3 regions of the Streptomyces flavofungini genome follow, and region 3 is predicted to be linked to each of the others. Evidence: riboswitches for the same ligand, from Rfam matches in the RefSeq annotation. Region 3 holds a riboswitch; each other region holds the start of a gene.

Region 1 (5,813 bases), 1.9 Mb from region 3:
CCGGCTCGGCAGCGTCGAAGCGGGCGCCGAGCACGCCGAGTACGGCGACCGGCCCGACAACGAGCGCGCCACCGACGACGACCACGCGCCGGTGGCCCGCACGGAGCGCTCGCGTTCCGCCCGGTCGGCCGTGCCGCGCGGCCGGTCCCGCTCGCGCCGCTCCCCCGCCAAGCGTTCGGCGCTGTTCACCATCGCCGTGCCGTCGGCCTGTGTGATGGGCGTCGCCGGTGTGGCCGCGGCCTCCGTCAGCGGTCTCGGCGGGGGCGACGACGGCAAGGACACCCAGGCGTCCGCCCCGGACCCGGCGACCGTGAAGCCGTCCACCGCCAACAACAAGCTCGACACGCAGTTGGCGAACCTCTCCGCGGACGCGGGCGACTTCGCGGACCGCGCGAGCCGCACGCAGGAACGCATCGACCTCAAGGCCCAGAAGGTGGCCGCGCACAAGGCGGCCGTCGCGGAGGCCGCGCGCAAGGAGCGGCTGCGGCCGAAGTTCTCCCTGCCGGTCGCGCAGCGCGGCCTGAGCGCCTACTACGGCCAGGCGGGCGTCAACTGGATGTCCGCGCACTCCGGGATCGACTTCCCGGTGTCGTACGGCACGGAGGTCAAGGCCGCCACGGACGGCACGGTCTCCACGAAGTACAACAGCGCCTACGGCAACATGGCGATCGTGACCGCGAAGGACGGCACGGAGACGTGGTACTGCCACCTCTCCACGCACAAGATCGCGAGCGGGCCCGTGAAGGCGGGCGAGACCATCGCCTTCTCCGGGAACTCCGGCAACTCCACCGGCCCGCACCTGCACTTCGAGGTCCGTCCGGGCGGCGGCTCGGCGATAGACCCGCTGTCGTGGCTGCGCAGCCACGGACTCGACCCGACGTAACCCCGAGCTCGACCCGACGTGGCCTGAAGGCACGACGCGAGCCCTCCGTGCCGGTGTGCACCCCGAAGGGTGCAACTCCAGCCCCCGTCGCTGGAGTTGCCCCTAGAGTGTCTCTCTTACTCCGGGTGAGGGCTACAGCTTTTCCACCGGCGCGTACCTCAGCAGGAGCCGCTTCGGCTTTTCCGCCCCGAAGTCGACCGTCGCTTCGGCGTTCGCCCCGGTGCCCTTCACGCCGACCACCGTGCCGAGGCCGAACTGGTCGTGCGTGACGCGGTCGCCGATGGCGAGCGACACCACCGGCTTCTCCGACGCGCGGCGGGTGGCGAAGCCCTGGGCGCCGCCCGCGCGGGAGCGCGACGACGACAGCGAGGCGGCGACCCCGGCGGCGGGCCCGGACGACGCGGGCGCGCCGACGGATCCCGTCCGCTTCCAGTCCAGATGGGTCTCCGGGATCTCCTCGAGGAAGCGCGACGGCGGGTTGTACGACGGCTGGCCCCAGGCGCTGCGCAGGGAGGACCGGGTGAGGTACAGCCGCTCCCGCGCGCGCGTGATGCCGACGTACGCGAGGCGCCGCTCCTCCTCCAGCTCCTTGACCTGGCCGAGGGCGCGCATGTGCGGGAACACGCCGTCCTCCATGCCGGTCAGGAAGACGACGGGGAATTCGAGGCCCTTGGCGGTGTGCAGCGTCATCAGCGTGATGACTCCGGAGCCGTCGTCGTCCTCGTCGGGGATCTGGTCGGAGTCGGCGACCAGGGCGACGCGCTCCAGGAAGTCCGAGAGGGACCCGGCGGGCGCGGCGCCCTCCGGGGCCTCGGGAGCATCGGCGGCGGCCTCCGCTCCCGCCCCCTGGGCGGCGTTGTTGTCCTGCTCGAACTCCAGGGCCACGGCGGCCAGTTCCTGGAGGTTCTCGATCCGCGTCTCGTCCTGCGGGTCGGTGGAGGACTGGAGCTCGGCGAGGTAGCCGGTGCGCTCGAGGACCGCCTCCAGGACGACGGCGGGGCCCGCGCCGGACTCGACGACGGTGCGCAGCTCCTCCATGAGCGTGTTGAAGCGGCGCACGGCGTTCGTGGAGCGGGCCGCCATGCCGTACGCCTCGTCGACGCGGCGCAGCGCCTGCGGGAAGGAGATCTTCTCGCGCTGCGCGAGGGCGTCGATCATCGCTTCGGCGCGGTCGCCGATGCCGCGCTTCGGCACGTTCAGAATGCGGCGCAGCGGGACGGCGTCCTCGGGGTTGGCGAGGACCCTCAAGTACGCGAGGACGTCGCGGACTTCCTTGCGCTCGTAGAACCGCACACCGCCGACGACCTTGTAGGGCAGGCCGACGCGGATGAAGATCTCTTCGAAGACACGGGACTGGGCGTTCGTGCGGTAGAAGATCGCCACGTCGCCCGCCTTGGCTTCGCCGGCGTCGGTGAGGCGGTCGATCTCGTCGGCGACGAACTGGGCCTCGTCGTGCTCGGTGTCCGCCACGTACCCGGTGATGCGGGCGCCCGCGCCCGCGTTGGTCCACAGGTTCTTGGGGCGGCGGCTCTCGTTGCGCTCGATGACGGCGTTGGCCGCGGTCAGGATCGTCTGCGTGGAGCGGTAGTTCTGCTCCAGGAGGATCGTGGTCGCGTCCGGGTAGTCCTCCTCGAACTGGAGGATGTTGCGGATCGTGGCGCCGCGGAAGGCGTAGATGGACTGGTCCGCGTCACCGACGACGCACAGCTCGCCAGGGTCACCGCCCTCCCCGGAGGGGCCCACCAGCTCGCGCACGAGGGCGTACTGGGCGTGGTTGGTGTCCTGGTACTCGTCCACCATCACGTGGCGGAAGCGGCGGCGGTAGTGCTCGGCGACGTCCGGGAAGGCGCGCAGCAGGTTCACCGTCGTCATGATCAGGTCGTCGAAGTCGAGGGCGTTGGCCTCGCGGAGGCGCGACTGGTACATCGCGTACGCCTGGGCGAGCGTCTTCTCGAAGCCGTCGGCGGCCTGGGCGGCGAAGTCCTCCTCGTCGATCAGCTCGTTCTTCAGGTTCGAGATCTTGGCGCTGAAGGACTTCGGCGGGAACTTCTTCGGGTCGAGGTCCAGGTCACGGCAGACCAGGGCCATCAGACGCTTGGAGTCCGCGGCGTCGTAGATCGAGAACGAGGACGTGAAGCCCAGCTTCTTGTACTCCCGGCGCAGGATGCGCACGCACGCGCTGTGGAACGTCGACACCCACATCGCGCCCGCGCGCGGGCCGACGAGCTGCTCGACGCGCTCCTTCATCTCGCCCGCGGCCTTGTTCGTGAACGTGATCGCGAGGATCTGGCCGGGGTGCGCGCCGCGCTCCGCGAGGAGGTACGCGATGCGGTGGGTGAGCACCCGCGTCTTGCCGGATCCCGCGCCCGCGACGATGAGCAGCGGGGAGCCCGCGTGCACGACGGCCGCGCGCTGGTTCTCGTTCAGGCCGTCGAGCAGCGCCGCCGGGTCGATCGCGGGGCGGGGGGCACCGTCGCGGTAGTACGCGTCCCGGGGTGCGGGCGCGTCGAACTTCCCGTGGAACAGGTCGTCCGGAATGGGTTCCGGAGCGCTGTCCTCGGGCGGCGGCGGGGGCTCCTCGTCGTGGCCCTGCGAGGGCTTGAGGTCCGCCAGGAAGCTGTCGTCAAAGAGGCTGCTCATCGCCTCCCGAGTCTAGGCGGCCCCACTGACAACCCGCCCCGGGTTCCGCGAGGCCGCCCGGAGCCCGCCCGGTTCTCGGCCACGCCCGCGCTCCGCGCCCGGCCCGTCACGCTGTGCCACGGTCCCGGCTCCGCGCGCCAGGGCGGCGCCAAGGGCCTCGGAAAGTCACGAAAATGTATCGGGCATATCGAACATCATCCTTCCCTCGCGCCACGGGAGTTGGCTAGCGTGCTGCGCGGGCCGCACGTCCCCCCACCGGCGATCCCCGCCGGTCCCGCGCGGCCTCCGCCGAGTCCGACGCGTTCGGAGCCGGGGACCCACCACGTTCTTTGGGGTGAATCCGTTCCGTACGGCGTGCGGAACGGTAGGGCAGCCTTCCGAAGCAACCGCCCGAACCCGACAGCTAACCCGGTAGGCGGTCCACGGAAGGAGTCGCCAGCTTTGGCGTCGCACCGCAAGCCGCGCAGCCGCTCAGCCCTCGTACGCACGACCCCCGCCCTCGGCATCACGACCGCCGCCCTGACGTCGGTGGCCCTGCTGTCGCAGAGCGCGAACGCCGCGCCGTCCGCCCCCGCCGAGCCGGGCAAGCCGAGCCTCGAAGAGGTCCAGAAGAAGGTCGACGACCTCTACCAGCAGGCCGGGGTGGCCACGCAGAAGTACAACTCGGCCAAGGAGCGCACCGACAAGCAGCGCAAGAAGGCCGACCGGCTCCTGGACGACATCGCCAAGCGCACGGACCGGCTGAACGAGGCCCGGCGGGAGCTGGGCTCCTTCGCCGCCGCGCAGTACCGCACCGGTGCCGTCTCCGAGACCGCCGCGATGATGCTCGCCGACGACCCCAAAAGCTTCTTCGACCAGAACCACCTCGCGGACCGACTCACCAGCCGCCAGAAGAAGGCCGTCGACGACTACCAGACCCAGCAGGTCGCGGCGACCAAACAGCGTGCCAAGGCCACGAAGAGCCTGAAGTCGCTGCAGGACTCGCGCGACGACCTCCGGACGAGCAAGCAGACCGTCCAGACCAAGCTGACCGAGGCCCGCTCGCTCCTGTCGAAGCTGACCGCCGAGGAGAAGGCGCGGCTCGCGGCGATCGAGAAGCGCAAGGAGGAGGCCGCCAAGCGCAAGGCGGCCGAGCTGGCGCGCAAGCAGGCCGCCGAGGAGCGCGAGCGGAAGGCCGAGGAGGCAGCCGAGCGACGCGAGCGGGAGCGTGAGCAGGGTTCGGGGTCCGGTTCGGACTCCGGGGCGGACAACGGTTCCGGGTCGGGCTCGGGCTCGGACACGGGGTCCGGCTCGGGTTCGGACGCGGGTACGGGCAGCGGCTACGCGGCCAAGGCCGAGAAGGTGATCGCCTTCGCCGAGAAGCAGATGGGCAAGCCTTACGTGTGGGGTGCCACGGGGCCCGGCTCCTACGACTGCTCCGGGCTCACGCAGGCGGCCTGGAAGACCGCGGGGATCTCGCTGCCCCGCACCACCTGGGACCAGGTGAAGGTCGGCACGACCGTCCCGACCTCCCAGGCCAAGCCGGGTGACCTGGTCTTCTTCTACGACGACATCAGCCACGTCGGGATCTACATCGGCGACGGCAAGATGATCCACGCCCCGAAGCCGGGCGCGAACGTCCGCGTCGAGTCGATCTACTACATGCCGATCCACAGCGTGGTCCGGCCCGCGTGAACCGTTGCCCCTCTGCGCGCAGCGTGCGTAAACCGCTGTCTACGTAGAGGTACGAAAAAGCCCCGCACGCGTGCGTGCGGGGCTTTTTCATGTCACTCCTGCCGCTCCTGTGCCTCCTGTCACCCCTGTCAGCGGACGTTGATCACGTCCAGAGCACCGCGATGAAGATGTTCGCCGTCGTGAGGCCGCCGACCGCCCCGAACATCCCCTTGTCGACCTTCTCCTCGTCCCGCTTCACGTACACGAGCCCGAGAATCACGATCAGCAGCGCGAGCTTGATGCCGATCTTGAGGTTGTTGACCGTGTTGTCGTCGGCCTGGTTCAACCCGACGAGGGCGACACCAGTGATCAACATGGTCAACGCGCCGTGCAGCATCGCGGGGCTGAACCGGGCCGCGCCCTCGCCCATCGCCTTCATCTGGGTCAGGAAGCCGCCCAGGAGCGAGGCGATGCCGATGATGTGCAGGCCGACGAAGAGATGGATGAGTACGTCCATGGGGCGGAGCCTAATTCCCGGCCCCGGGCTCGGTCCGGGCGGGGCCATATCACCCGCCGCGGGGAACGCGGGCCACAAACGCCACCTCGGTCACGCGGGCCGCGAAACCCGCCACCGCGC
Region 2 (5,813 bases), 5.5 Mb from region 3:
GTCCGTCGACCGAGGGCGTTCTGCGTGACTAGACCTGGTCCAGGGCTCGTTCGATCGCACGCCGGGCCCGGCTCGCGGCCGTCGGGTCGTGCTGGAGCTGCAGGGCCGCGTTGAGTGCGAGCCCGGCGGCGACGATCTCGAAGAGGGCCTGGTCGACGTCGAACCCGGCGGGCAGCTCGCCGTTGTCCACCGCCGCGGCGAGATCCGCCCGCAACTGCTCCCGCCAGCGCGACCACACCTCGGCCACCGCGTCCCGGACCCGCCCCGGGCGGCCGTCGTACTCGGAGAGCGCCGCGGTCATCAGGCAGCCGCCGGGCAGCAGCGGTGCTTCCAGGTAGTCCACGGAGTTGGCGCACACCGCGCGCAGCCGCCGCAGGCCCGGCTCCTCGGCCAGGGCGGGCTCGACCACCCGGTGCCAGAAGTCCACGAACGCCTTGTCCAGCGTGGAGATCTGCAGCGTCTCCTTCGTGCCGAAGTGCTTGTGCACCCCGGACTTGCTCATCTCCAGCTCCTCGGCGAGCCGGCCGATGGTGATGCCGTCGAGGCCTTCCTCGGAGGCGATCTCGGCGGCGCGGCCGAGGATCCGTCCCCTGGTGGCCTGCGCGTCTGCCGCTGAGCGTCGTGGTGACATGCGGCAAGGATAGCGTACGACCGTACGCTATTGATTTAGTGAACGTGCGTACGCTAAATTCCGTCGCGCCGACCGGAAAGCGCCGGGACGAGCCGGAACGAGCCGGAACGAGCCGGAACCAGGACGAAGGAGTTCGGGATGCGGGTGCGACGACTGGGCTGGGCAGGACTGGAGATCGAGGCGGACGGGCAACGGCTGCTGATCGACTACGTACGGGACCTCACCCCGCTGTTCACCGGGTGGAAGCCCGGCACGGGGCTCGTGGAGCCGACCGGGAGGGCCGACGCCGCGCTGGTCACCCACCTGCACCGCGACCACACCGACGCCTCCGCGCTCGCGGACGTGCTGACGCCGGGGGCGCCGGTGCTGCGACCGGCGCCCGGGTACGGCGACGAGGTGGACAACGTGACCACGCTGTCGGCCGAGCGTGAGCTGGCCCTGCACCGGCTGGCCACCGAGACCGTGGACGCCTGGTGCACCCGTGGTCTCGGGCCGTTCCGTGTCACCTCGGTCCCGGCCGTCGACGGACTGGGCGACCCACAGCTCAACTGGGTCGTGGAGGCCGACGGACAGCGGATCTTCCACGGCGGCGACACGATGTTCCACGGCTCGTGGTGGCTCATCGCGCGCCGGTTCAGCCCGTTCGACGCGGTGTTCCTGCCCGCCAACGGCCCCGTGGTCGACGCGCCGCACCTGCAGCCGCCGAGTCCGCTGCCCGCGGCGATGGACCCCGGGCAGGCGGCCGCGGCCGCGAAGATCCTCGACGCCCGACACGCGGTGCCCGTGCACTACGAGCCGGAGCAACCGGACAAGATCCCGGGCTATGTCGAGGTCACCGACCCGGAGGAGGAGTTCCGCGCGCACGCCGGGCGGCGCGCCCGCGTCCTGGCCGTGGGGGAGTGGCTGGACCTGGCCGACTGAGCCGGTGCCACGGCGTGACCCGGACGTCGAACGGCCGGCAGTCGGTCCCGGTGGGACGGGGATCCGGACCGCGGTCCATGCCCGTGCCGCCGAAGTGACCGGCCGGACGCGCCCTAGTAGGGCCCGTTGACGTTGTCGATGGAGCCGTAGCGGTCGGCTGCGTAGTTGCAGGCCGCGGTGATGTTGGCGACCGGGTCGAAGCTGTCCATCGACGTGCCGGGCAGGCGGTACGCGGCGAAGGTGGGGTCGATGACCTGCAGGAGGCCCTTGGACGGGGTGCCCGCGGCTGCGTTGGAGTCCCAGTTGTTGGTGGCCAGGGGGTTGCCGGAGGACTCGCGCATGATGTTGCGGTGGATGCCCTCGTAGGAGGCGGGGATGCCGTGCTGGGCCAGGATGTCGAGGGACTCCTTGATCCAGCCGTCGAGGTCGTTGGTGTACGACTTCTTCGCCGGGGCCACGGCGGGCTCGGCGGCGGACGCGTTGTCGCGCTCGGAGCGGTCGGCTCGCCCGCTGTCGGCGCCCGCCTTCTGCGCGGGCCCGGCCGCGCTCTTCCCGCCGAGGGTGAGCTTGAGGCCGGGGCGGATCATCGCGGGGTCGTCGCCCAGGGTGGCGCGGTTGTCCTCGTAGAGCTTCTTCCAGCCGCCGCTCAGGGAGTGCTCCCGGGCGATCTTGGAGAGGGAGTCACCCGCGACGACCACGTAGGTGGCGGGTGCGGCGGCGGGCTGGGCGACCGCGGCGGGCTGCGCGGCGGCCGCGTCGGTCGCGCCGAGTACGGGGAGCGCGAGCACGGCGCCGCCGGTGCCTGCGGCGGCGATGCCCCGGCTGAACGGGCTGGACTTGGGGCGACGGTGCTTTCCCTTTGCGGGCATGACACATTCCTCTCCGTCGCCTGCGAGGTGAGCTGTCGGGTTCGGACGGGAGATGTCCGGCCGCACGTGGGCGTGCGACTTCACCCCGAGCCGTTCCGGGATCCGGATCGGCGTCTTACCTGGGTCCCCCGCTCCTGCCGTGCGAAGTGAGTGTGTGGGTGGGGAGGGATTCCGGACAGCGGCAGGATTCGGCGTTCCATCCGGATGGACGGTGACGTTAAGCGAGAAAGCACGGACGGAACAAGGCCGGAAATCAACCAGGAAAAGAACGAGGTCCTCCCCTGGCGGCCGCAATGCCTCACGCCCTTTGATCCAATAGCCCAACTTTCTTTGCGCGGAACGGAAATGCGCTCCATGCTTCCGGGCGGCGCGCAGTCTTCGGCGTGACCCATTTCACTGGAACGAGCCCGGGCTGGAATGCGTCTGCGCGACGCGAGGGAGCGTGCTATTCCGTACGAGCGTCACTCAATGCGGGCAGCGCTTCACGTATGCCATGAATGAAGCGGAAAGTAGATTCTCCGAGCAAATTGGACAAAGTGTCGAGCCTTGCTCGATTGTGCGCTGCGCCGGGCGGGTCCGTGCGCTGCCCCGGGCGGTCTGCGCGCTGCCCCGGGCGGGTCTGGGTCTGCGAGGAGAACGGGCGCTTCAACGCGTCCATGAATGACTCTCGCGATGCGTGTCCGATGTGTGGAAACGGGCCGGGGCGGGAAGGCCACGTTCGTCGTCCACCCCGGACTCGGCCGACACCCCATCGACCGTTCCTGCCGGTGAAGAGCAGCGGATTCAATGCCTCCGCGCCGCTGGCCAGTTGAGAAAGTCACCTCACTCGACGGCGAGGAGAGTCGCCTTGCGGACCGGAATCGTCACGACGGCAGGGCCGGGCGCGGAACGCCTGGCCGCCCGCGCGGAGGAACTCGGCTTCGACAGTTTCTGGGTGTATGACTCACCGATGGTCCACGGCGACCCGTTCGTGAGTCTCGCGCTCTGTGCCTCGTCCACCCACCGGATCAGGCTCGGCATCGGCGTCACCTCACCGGCGCTGCGTGCCGCGCCCGCGGCGGCGGCGGCCGTCAGCAGCCTCAACGCCCTGGCCCCCGGCCGGATCGTCTGCGGGGTCGGCACCGGCAACACGGCACGCCGTACGCTCGGCATGCGGCCCACGAAGACGGCGGAGCTGGAGTCGTTCACGGCGGCCCTGCAGGACCTCACCGCGGGCCGCGAGTCGGACCACCGCGAAGGGACCCGGTCGAGCAGGGTGCGATTCCTGCACGTCGGGCCGTACGTCAATACCGAAGCTCCCGTGGAGTTCGTCGTGGCCGCGTTCGGACTGAAGGCCGCCGCGGTCGCCGGCCGACTGGGCGCGGGATTGATTTCCTTCGGGTTGCACGACGCCGCGGCCTGGTCCGCCCTCGGCCAGGCCCGGCGGTCGGCGGCGCAAGGCGCGGGCAGCGCCGAGAAGGCCCGCTCGTACCTCATGTCCTCCCTGCACGTCCTCGCCGACGGAGAGGACCGCTACGGCGATCCCGTCAAGGACTCGGTGGGGCACATCGCACTGAGCGCACTGATCCTCGGCGCGGAGAACCCCGACTTCCGCGCGACCCTCCCTCCGGAGGAGGCCGCGGCCGTCGACCGTCTTCTCCACCTGCGCGGCACCACCCCCACCGACCCCAGGCTCCACCAGGCGCTCTACCGCAACTACCTGGGTCGCATTTCCCCCGAGGACCGCGAGCTCATCGTGCCCTCCCTGGTGGACAAATTCGGCCTGGTCGGCACCAGGTCCGAGATCGCCGAACGGATCACCGCGCTGGAGAAAGCGGGGGTGGACGAACTCGTGATCCAGCCCGTCGTGGACCCGGAAACCGAAATGGCCGAGCTGGCAGGGCTGTTGGCCTGACGATTCTCACAGGTCTCACGGGTGCGACAGGCATTCATCCGCCCGAAAAGTGTTCCCGCGGAAGCTCGGACCTCGCGAGTACCTTCGCGACTTCCGGTTGGTTTCGGCGCGCTCTGCGGACGGGCCGACCGCAGAGTTACCTTCTCTTCGCCGGGCTCCGACCGGGCCGTGTTGCCCCTCATGCTGGACAACTCGGTTCCGGAACCCGGGAGATGACGTTTCTCGGTCCCCGCTCCCTGATCCCCAGTGCGCAATTGTCTCGCCCGGAATGGCTCGATTCTCGTTCGGAAAGGGGCGGCAAAGGGAGTACTGGTCAGGGGTGTGGATATCGCGTCATGCGCAGGTGGCCCGTCATGTGCGGTCGTGGAGTGTGAGCTGGTAGCCGTCGGGGTCGGCGAAGGTGAAGGTCCGCCCGAACGGGCCGTCGATCGGCGCGGAGACGATGGTGTGGCCGTCGGCGAGCAGGGCGTCGTGAATGGCCTGCGCGTCCGTGGCGTGGAGCCAGATCGCGGCGCCGATGCCGGGCCGGCCGGACGCGGCGACTCGCCCCTCGGTGACGCCGACAACGTCCTGCCGCAGTCCGAGCGCGGCAACACCTGGCACACCTGAGGCCCTGAGCCCGCCGCCTTCGAACTCCCACCCGGGGCACGCACGGCATCGTGCCCCGGTGGTACGTGGCGGAACCCCGGCGGGTCCCTGGTGCTGTTCGCGTAGTACCACGGTCCCGTCCTGACCCGCCTGCTCAACCGTGCACCGCGAGGCCGACGTCACACGAACCACAGGGGCACACCCGCCCCTTCGGAGACGTCGACCTGAAAGGCACCACCCATGAAGCAGCGGACCGCAGCACGTACCACCTCACTCGCGATGGCGGTGGCCGCACTGGCGGGGGCAGTCGTCCCTTCGGCGCACGCTGCGGAGCGGACGGACCGCGGACACGAAGCGACCCGGGCCGCGATGCGTGCGCTGGTCGAGCAGGGGAAGCTGCCCGGAGTCGTGGCCAAGGTCCGAGAGGGCAACAGGAAGTGGTCCGCCACGGTCGGATACGCCAACACCGCCACGGGGCGCGAGCGGTCGACCGCGGAACACTTCCGCGGAGCCAGCACCACCAAGACCTTCATCGCGACCGTCCTGCTCCAACTGGAGGCGGAGCGGAAGCTGAACCTGGACGACAGCGTCGAGGCATGGCTGCCGGGCCTGGTCCAGGGCAACGGGTACGACGGCGCCAAGATCACCCTGCGCAGACTGCTCAACCACACGAGCGGCATCGCCAACTACACCGACGACCCCACCATCGCCCACAACTCCACCGGCCCCGGCTTCCCGGCCCACCGGTACGACACCTACACCCCCGAAGAACTCGTGGCGGCCGCCCTCAAGCAGCCGCCGCACCCCGACCCGGAGAAGTCGCCGCTGTACTCGAACACCAACTACGTGATCGCCGGGATGGTCATCGAGAAGGCGACGGGCCGCAGTTACGCGCAGGAGGTCACCCGGC
Region 3 (5,813 bases):
GCCGTCTCGACCACGTCCGGGTTGCCGCAGGGGCAGCGGTGCGCGATGGCGCGCAAACCACGCGGCGGGCGCCCGAGCTGCTCCTGGAACGCGGTGATGTCGGCGTCCGTGGGCGCGGTGGGCTCGGTCTGGGGCGGGGGCGTCTGCATGCCTGTCTTTCGTTTCGTACTGGTCGTACTGGACTGTTCGTACTGGACTGACGGTGTCAATTGTCGTCGGCGCGCTCGGCGACACCGGCCCTGTCGGCCTCGTCGACGCCGTCCCAGACGTTCGCGTACCAGGGCCGGTCGGCCGCGCCCTCGTCCCCGCGGTGGCCGTCGGTGGCCGCCGGGTCGATGACGGTGAACCCGGTCTCGCCGGGCTTCACGTAGTGCAGCCGGTCCCGGATGCGCTGCTCGGCGTACGCGTCGTCCTGCCAGCGGGCCTTCTCGTCGCGCAGCCGCTCCACGTTCTCGCGGTGCTCGGACTGCTTCTGCCGCTGCTCGGCGATGTCGGCGCGCTGCGACACGTACTGCCTTATCGGATAGGCGAGGGCCACGACCAGCGAGCAGACGACGAGCACGAGGAGCGCGGCCCGGCCCGTGAGCCGGGAGCGGCGGGCCTGGCGCTTGGTCTGCGAGCGGTAGACGCGCTCGGCGGTCTGCTCGCCGAGCAGCCGCAGCCGGGTCGCCGTGGAGAACCGGTCCTTGTCCCGGACTTTCCCGGCCATGTGTCTCGCCTCCCCAGTACGCGCGTACGTCCCCGCACACGGTACGGGACCGAGTACGGGGACGTACGTACGACTGGCTAGGGCTCAGCCCTTGAAGCGCGGGAACGCCGAGCGGCCCGCGTACACCGCCGCGTCGTCGAGGATCTCCTCGATGCGAAGGAGCTGGTTGTACTTGGCGACGCGGTCCGAGCGGGCCGGGGCGCCGGTCTTGATCTGGCCGCAGTTCACGGCGACGGCGAGGTCGGCGATGGTGACGTCCTCGGTCTCGCCGGAGCGGTGCGACATCATGCACTTGAAGCCGTTGCGCTGGGCCAGCTCGACGGCGTCCAGGGTCTCGGTCAGGGAGCCGATCTGGTTGACCTTGACCAGGAGGGCGTTGGCGGAGCCCTCCTCGATGCCGCGGGCCAGGCGCTCGGGGTTGGTGACGAAGAGGTCGTCGCCGACGATCTGGACCTTGTCGCCCAGCTTGTCGGTGATGACCTTCCAGCCCGCCCAGTCGTCCTCGAACAGCGGGTCCTCGATGGACACGAGCGGGTAGGCCTCGACGAGCTCGGCGTAGTACTCGGTCATCTCGGCGGCCGAGCGGGACTTGCCCTCGAACTCGTACGTGCCGTCCTTGTAGAACTCCGACGCGGCGACGTCGAGCGCGAGCGCGATCTGCTCGCCGGGGACGTAACCGGCCTGCTTGATGGCCTCGACGATGAGGTCGAGGGCGGCGCGGTTCGACTCCAGGTTCGGGGCGAAGCCGCCCTCGTCGCCGAGGCCGGTCGACAGACCCTTGGTCTTCAGGACCTTCTTCAGCGTGTGGTAGACCTCGGCGCCCCAGCGCAGCGCCTCGGAGAAGGACTCCGCGCCGATCGGGGCGATCATGAACTCCTGGATGTCGACGTTGGAGTCCGCGTGGGACCCGCCGTTCAGGATGTTCATCATCGGAACGGGCAGCAGGTGCGCGTTCGGGCCGCCCAGGTAACGGAAGAGCGGCAGGTCGCTCGCCTCGGAGGCGGCGTGGGCGACGGCGAGGGAGACGCCGAGGATGGCGTTGGCGCCGAGCGAGCCCTTGTTGTCGGTGGCGTCGAGGTCGAACATCGCCTGGTCGATCAGGCGCTGCTCGGTGGCGTCGTAGCCGACGAGCTCCGGGCCGATCTGCTCGATGACGGCGAGGACGGCCTTCTCGACACCCTTGCCGCCGTAGCGGTTGGCGTCTCCGTCACGCAGTTCGATGGCCTCGAAGGCACCGGTGGAGGCGCCGGACGGGACCGCGGCGCGGCCGGTGGACCCGTCGTCGAGGCCGACCTCGACCTCGACCGTGGGGTTGCCTCGGGAGTCCAGGATTTCCCGGGCTACGACGACGTCGATGGACGGCACGAGCATCTCCTTCTGGGATGTGACGCTAGGGGCGCATGGCGTGCACCACTGGGGGCGCGGGCTTGCGCATGGCTTGCATGGTCTTCATCGGCCCTGCGTCTCCTGAGCCTAACGGGCCCGGGAGCTTCGGCCAGCCGACCGCCCGCCCCGTGGGACGGCCATCGGGCCAATTCCCTGGGAATCAGGACGGAACCACAGGCTCTTACCGGCCGGTAGCTTCGCCCTGGGCGTACTCGGGGACGGCCTCGGCCCGCTCCGGGACCGGCGGGGCCGCCCCGGACAGCACCTCGCCCCGGTGCGTACGCGCACCGGGGCGAGAAAGACCCGTGGGGACGGGGGTGCTCCGCGGGGCGGAGCGGGGGCCCTGGCCGGACGGACCGGACAGGGCGCGGGTCGGGCTCAGGCTCAGCTGAGGTGCAGCTGCTGGCCCGGGTAGATCATGTCGGCGTCGGAGATGATGTCGCCGTTGAGCTTGTACACCTTGTGCCAGCCGCCCTTGACGTCGTGCTCGTCGGCGATCTTGGACAGGGTGTCGCCCGTCTTGACCTTGTACTCGCCGTCGCCCTTCTTCACGACCTTGCCGGTCGGGGTCTGGACGGTCTTCTTCGACTCGGTCTGCGGGGCGGCCTGCTGCGGCTTCGGCTGCGGCTTGGCCTGCTGCTGCGGCTGAGCCTGCTGCTGCGGCTGCTGCTGGGGCTTGGCCTGCTGCTGGGGCTTGGCCTGCTGCTGCGGCTTCTCGGCACCGCCGCCGTTGTACGGGGCGTTGGTGAGGCCCACGCCACAGCTCGGCCAGGCACCCTTGCCCTGGCCCGCGAGGACCTTCTCGGCGATCTCGATCTGCTGGGCCTTGGAGGCCTTGTCAGCGGTGGCCGCGTACTTCGTACCGCCGTAAGCGGCCCAGGTGGAGGCGGAGAACTGCACGCCGCCGTAGTAGCCGTTGCCGGTGTTGATGGACCAGTTGCCGCCGGACTCGCACTGGGCGACCCGGTCCCACTGGTCGACGGTGGCGGCGTTCGCGGTGCCGGCGGCCATCAGCGGCGCGGCGACGGCGGCGCCGGTGACACCGACGACGGTGGCCGCGCGGGTGGCCTTGGACGGACGACGGTGCTTGCCCTTGCCGGAAAGCAGCATGGATTGATCCCCTCACCGACGCCTGCGAGGTGAGCTGTCGGGTTCGGGCGGGTGAGTGCCCGGCCGTACGGCTTCCGTACGACTTCACCCCTAGCCGGTCCTGCGCGTCGCTCGGCCACTGGCCGTTCAACGCGTGGGCCCGGCGCTTACCTTGGGTCCCCCGCTCCTGCCTTCGGCGCTCGAAGCGACGACTGTTCCCGTCCGGCCGTTGGCAGGATTCGGCGTACCGACCGGCGGGGCCCGCTGTGGCGAGCGGTCACGACCGTAGACAGGCAATCACCGGAATTTCAAAGACGATCAGGGCTTCTGAGACCCATCTCTCACTTGCCTCTCACCGTCTTTAAATCGGACATTCACCCCGAACCGCCGGTCAACTTCCGCCCCGGTATGCCTACTTCCGGTCCGCTTCGGCGGCCTGGCGCTCCCTCAGGTCAAGTCGCTGACCGGGGAGGATGAGATCCGGGTCACCGCCGACGGTCCGCTTGTTCTCGGCGTAGAGAGTGGTCCAGCCGCCGTCAAGGTCGTGCCGGTCGGCGATCTGCGAGAGGTTGTCGCCGGAGCGGACCGTGTAGGTGTCCGCGGGGTCGGCGGCGTCGCGTGCGTCGCGTCCTTCACCACGCGACGCGTGGCGGCCCGCGGAGCCCGCGCCGCCCTTCTGCACCCCGTCGCCCTCGTCGGCGCTGGAGCCGCGATGCCGGCCGGACGGCGAGCCCTCCGAGCCCTCCGCGGACTCGTCGGCGCCCGAGGGCTCACGGCCCGGGTCGGACTCGGCGTCGGGCGAAGTGCTGTCGCGGTCGCCGGACTTGCCGTCCGCCGCGCCCTTCTCGCCCTTCCGTCCGGCCTTGTCGCGTTCGTCACTCTCGTCGGCCGAGCCGCCGCTGTCGGGCTTGCGGTGCTTGCCGGTGCTTCCCCTGTCGCCCTTGTCGCCCTTGTCGCTCGCGTCGGCGGAGTCCTCGGCGCCCTTGTCGGCCCCGTCGGCCTTCTCGCCGTCCTCGGAGCCCTTCCCGTCGCCCTGGGAGTCCTCGGCGTCGCCGGACGGCTCCGCGGGCTTCGACGGCGCGGGCGGCAGGCCCGGGTCGACGTCGGCGGCCGCGCCGCCCTTGCTGAGGCCCGCGGCCGGGCCGCAGTTCGGCCACGCGGAGGGTCCCTGGTCGGCGAGGACCTTGTCGGCGACGGCGATCTGCTGGGAGCGGCTCGCCTGGTCGGCACTCGGCGCGTAGGCGAGGCCGCCGTAGCTCTCCCAGGTCTCCTGCGTCAGCTGCAGACCGCCGTAGTACCCCTCGCCCTTGGCGCTCCACGCGCCGCCGCTCTCGCACTCCGCGACCTTGTCCCACGTCGTGGCGTCAGCCGCGTGCGCACCCGTGGCGCCGAGCAGCGGGATGGCGATGGCGGATCCGGTGACGCCCGCCGCGACGACGATCGCCGGGGCCTGGCGGGGACGGCGGTGACGGCCTTGGCCGGAGAGCATGCACGTGCCTTTCGAGCGACGACAAGAACAGCTGCGACACGTGGTGCCGAGGGGTGCCGAGCCGTCGTGAACGTAGCCGCACTCGAACGTCAGTCACAAGTCGATGCAGCGCAGATCACGTGAAAGTCACAGTCTTGACTGTACGTCAGTCACACGTCGGGCGGCCGTCAGTGGCCGGGCGGAGTGAACGTCACCGGCAGGGTCCGCAGGCCACGCATGATGAGGCCGCCGCGCCACCTCAACTCCTCCGGTTCGACGGCGAGTTGCAGGTCGGGCAGCCTGCGGAGCAGGGTCGCGAGCGCCGTCTGGCCCTCCAGGCGGGCCAGCGGGGCGCCCAGGCAGTAGTGGATGCCGTGGCCGTAGCCGAGGTGCTGGTTGTCGGCCCGGGACAGGTCGAGGAGGTCGGGGTCGGGGAAGCGGGCCGGATCGCGGTCGGCGGCGGCGAGGACGACGAGGACGGGGTCGCCCGCGGCGATGTCCTGGCCGCCGATCCGCAGCGGCTCGGTGGCGAAGCGCCAGGTGGCGAGCTCCACGGGCCCGTCGAAGCGGAGCAGTTCCTCGACGCCGGTCTCCAGGAGGGCGGTCTCCCCCGCGGCGAGGGAGCGTTGCAGCCGCTCGCGCTGCTCGGGGTGGGTCAGCAGCGCGTACGTGCCGTTCCCGATGAGGTTGACGGTCGTCTCGAACCCGGCGAAGAGAAGGATGAACGCCATCGCGGCGGCCTCGTTCTCGGTGAGGTGCTCGCCGTGGTCGGAGGCGCGGATGAGGCCGGAGATCAGGTCGTCGCCAAGGTCGCCGCGCTTGCGGTGGATGAGGTCCGCGAGATAGCCGCGCATCTTCTTCACCGAGCGCGCGACGCCGCCCCGGGGCCCTCCCCCGTGCCGGATCATCATGCCCGCCCAGTCCCGGAAGTCGTCCTGGTCCTCGCGCGGGACGCCGAGCAGGTCGCAGATCGCGTAGATGGGGAGCGGGAAGGCGAACTCGTGGATGAGGTCGGCGGTGCCCTCCTGGGCGAACCGGTCGATGAGCTGGTCCGTCAGCTCCTGCACGCGGGGCGCGAACTCGGCCACCCGGCGCGGGGTGAACGCCTTCGAGACCAGGCGGCGCAGGCGGGTGTGGTCCGGCGGGTCGATGTTGAGCAGA

What was found. A riboswitch is a leader RNA that binds a small molecule or an ion and turns the genes downstream of it on or off. The one in region 3 is predicted to bind cyclic di-AMP.
Region 1: linked by a shared signal. The riboswitch ahead of QUY26_RS14990 (C40 family peptidase) and the one ahead of QUY26_RS23640 (transglycosylase family protein) in region 3 are both predicted to bind cyclic di-AMP.
Region 2: linked by a shared signal. The riboswitch ahead of QUY26_RS00460 (LysM peptidoglycan-binding domain-containing protein) and the one ahead of QUY26_RS23640 (transglycosylase family protein) in region 3 are both predicted to bind cyclic di-AMP.

The regions. Positions count from the first base shown of each region.
Region 1 is NZ_CP128846.1:3,693,733-3,699,545, forward strand. It holds gene QUY26_RS14980 (M23 family metallopeptidase) at 1-883, shown strand, start outside; gene pcrA (DNA helicase PcrA) at 1,016-3,523, opposite strand; cyclic di-AMP (ydaO/yuaA leader) riboswitch at 3,800-3,956, shown strand; gene QUY26_RS14990 (C40 family peptidase) at 3,965-5,197, shown strand; gene QUY26_RS14995 (hypothetical protein) at 5,340-5,693, opposite strand.
Region 2 is NZ_CP128846.1:90,469-96,281, reverse strand. It holds gene QUY26_RS00470 (TetR/AcrR family transcriptional regulator) at 29-631, opposite strand; gene QUY26_RS00465 (MBL fold metallo-hydrolase) at 770-1,552, shown strand; gene QUY26_RS00460 (LysM peptidoglycan-binding domain-containing protein) at 1,666-2,421, opposite strand; cyclic di-AMP (ydaO/yuaA leader) riboswitch at 2,424-2,584, opposite strand; gene QUY26_RS00455 (LLM class flavin-dependent oxidoreductase) at 3,269-4,315, shown strand; partial or broken gene QUY26_RS00450 (VOC family protein) at 4,667-4,903, opposite strand; gene QUY26_RS00445 (serine hydrolase domain-containing protein) at 5,144-5,813, shown strand, end outside.
Region 3 is NZ_CP128846.1:5,568,633-5,574,445, reverse strand. It holds gene QUY26_RS23655 (DUF501 domain-containing protein) at 1-149, opposite strand, end outside; gene QUY26_RS23650 (FtsB family cell division protein) at 206-709, opposite strand; gene eno (phosphopyruvate hydratase) at 794-2,080, opposite strand; gene QUY26_RS23640 (transglycosylase family protein) at 2,480-3,205, opposite strand; cyclic di-AMP (ydaO/yuaA leader) riboswitch at 3,210-3,393, opposite strand; gene QUY26_RS23635 (transglycosylase family protein) at 3,597-4,673, opposite strand; gene QUY26_RS23630 (cytochrome P450 family protein) at 4,841-5,813, opposite strand, start outside.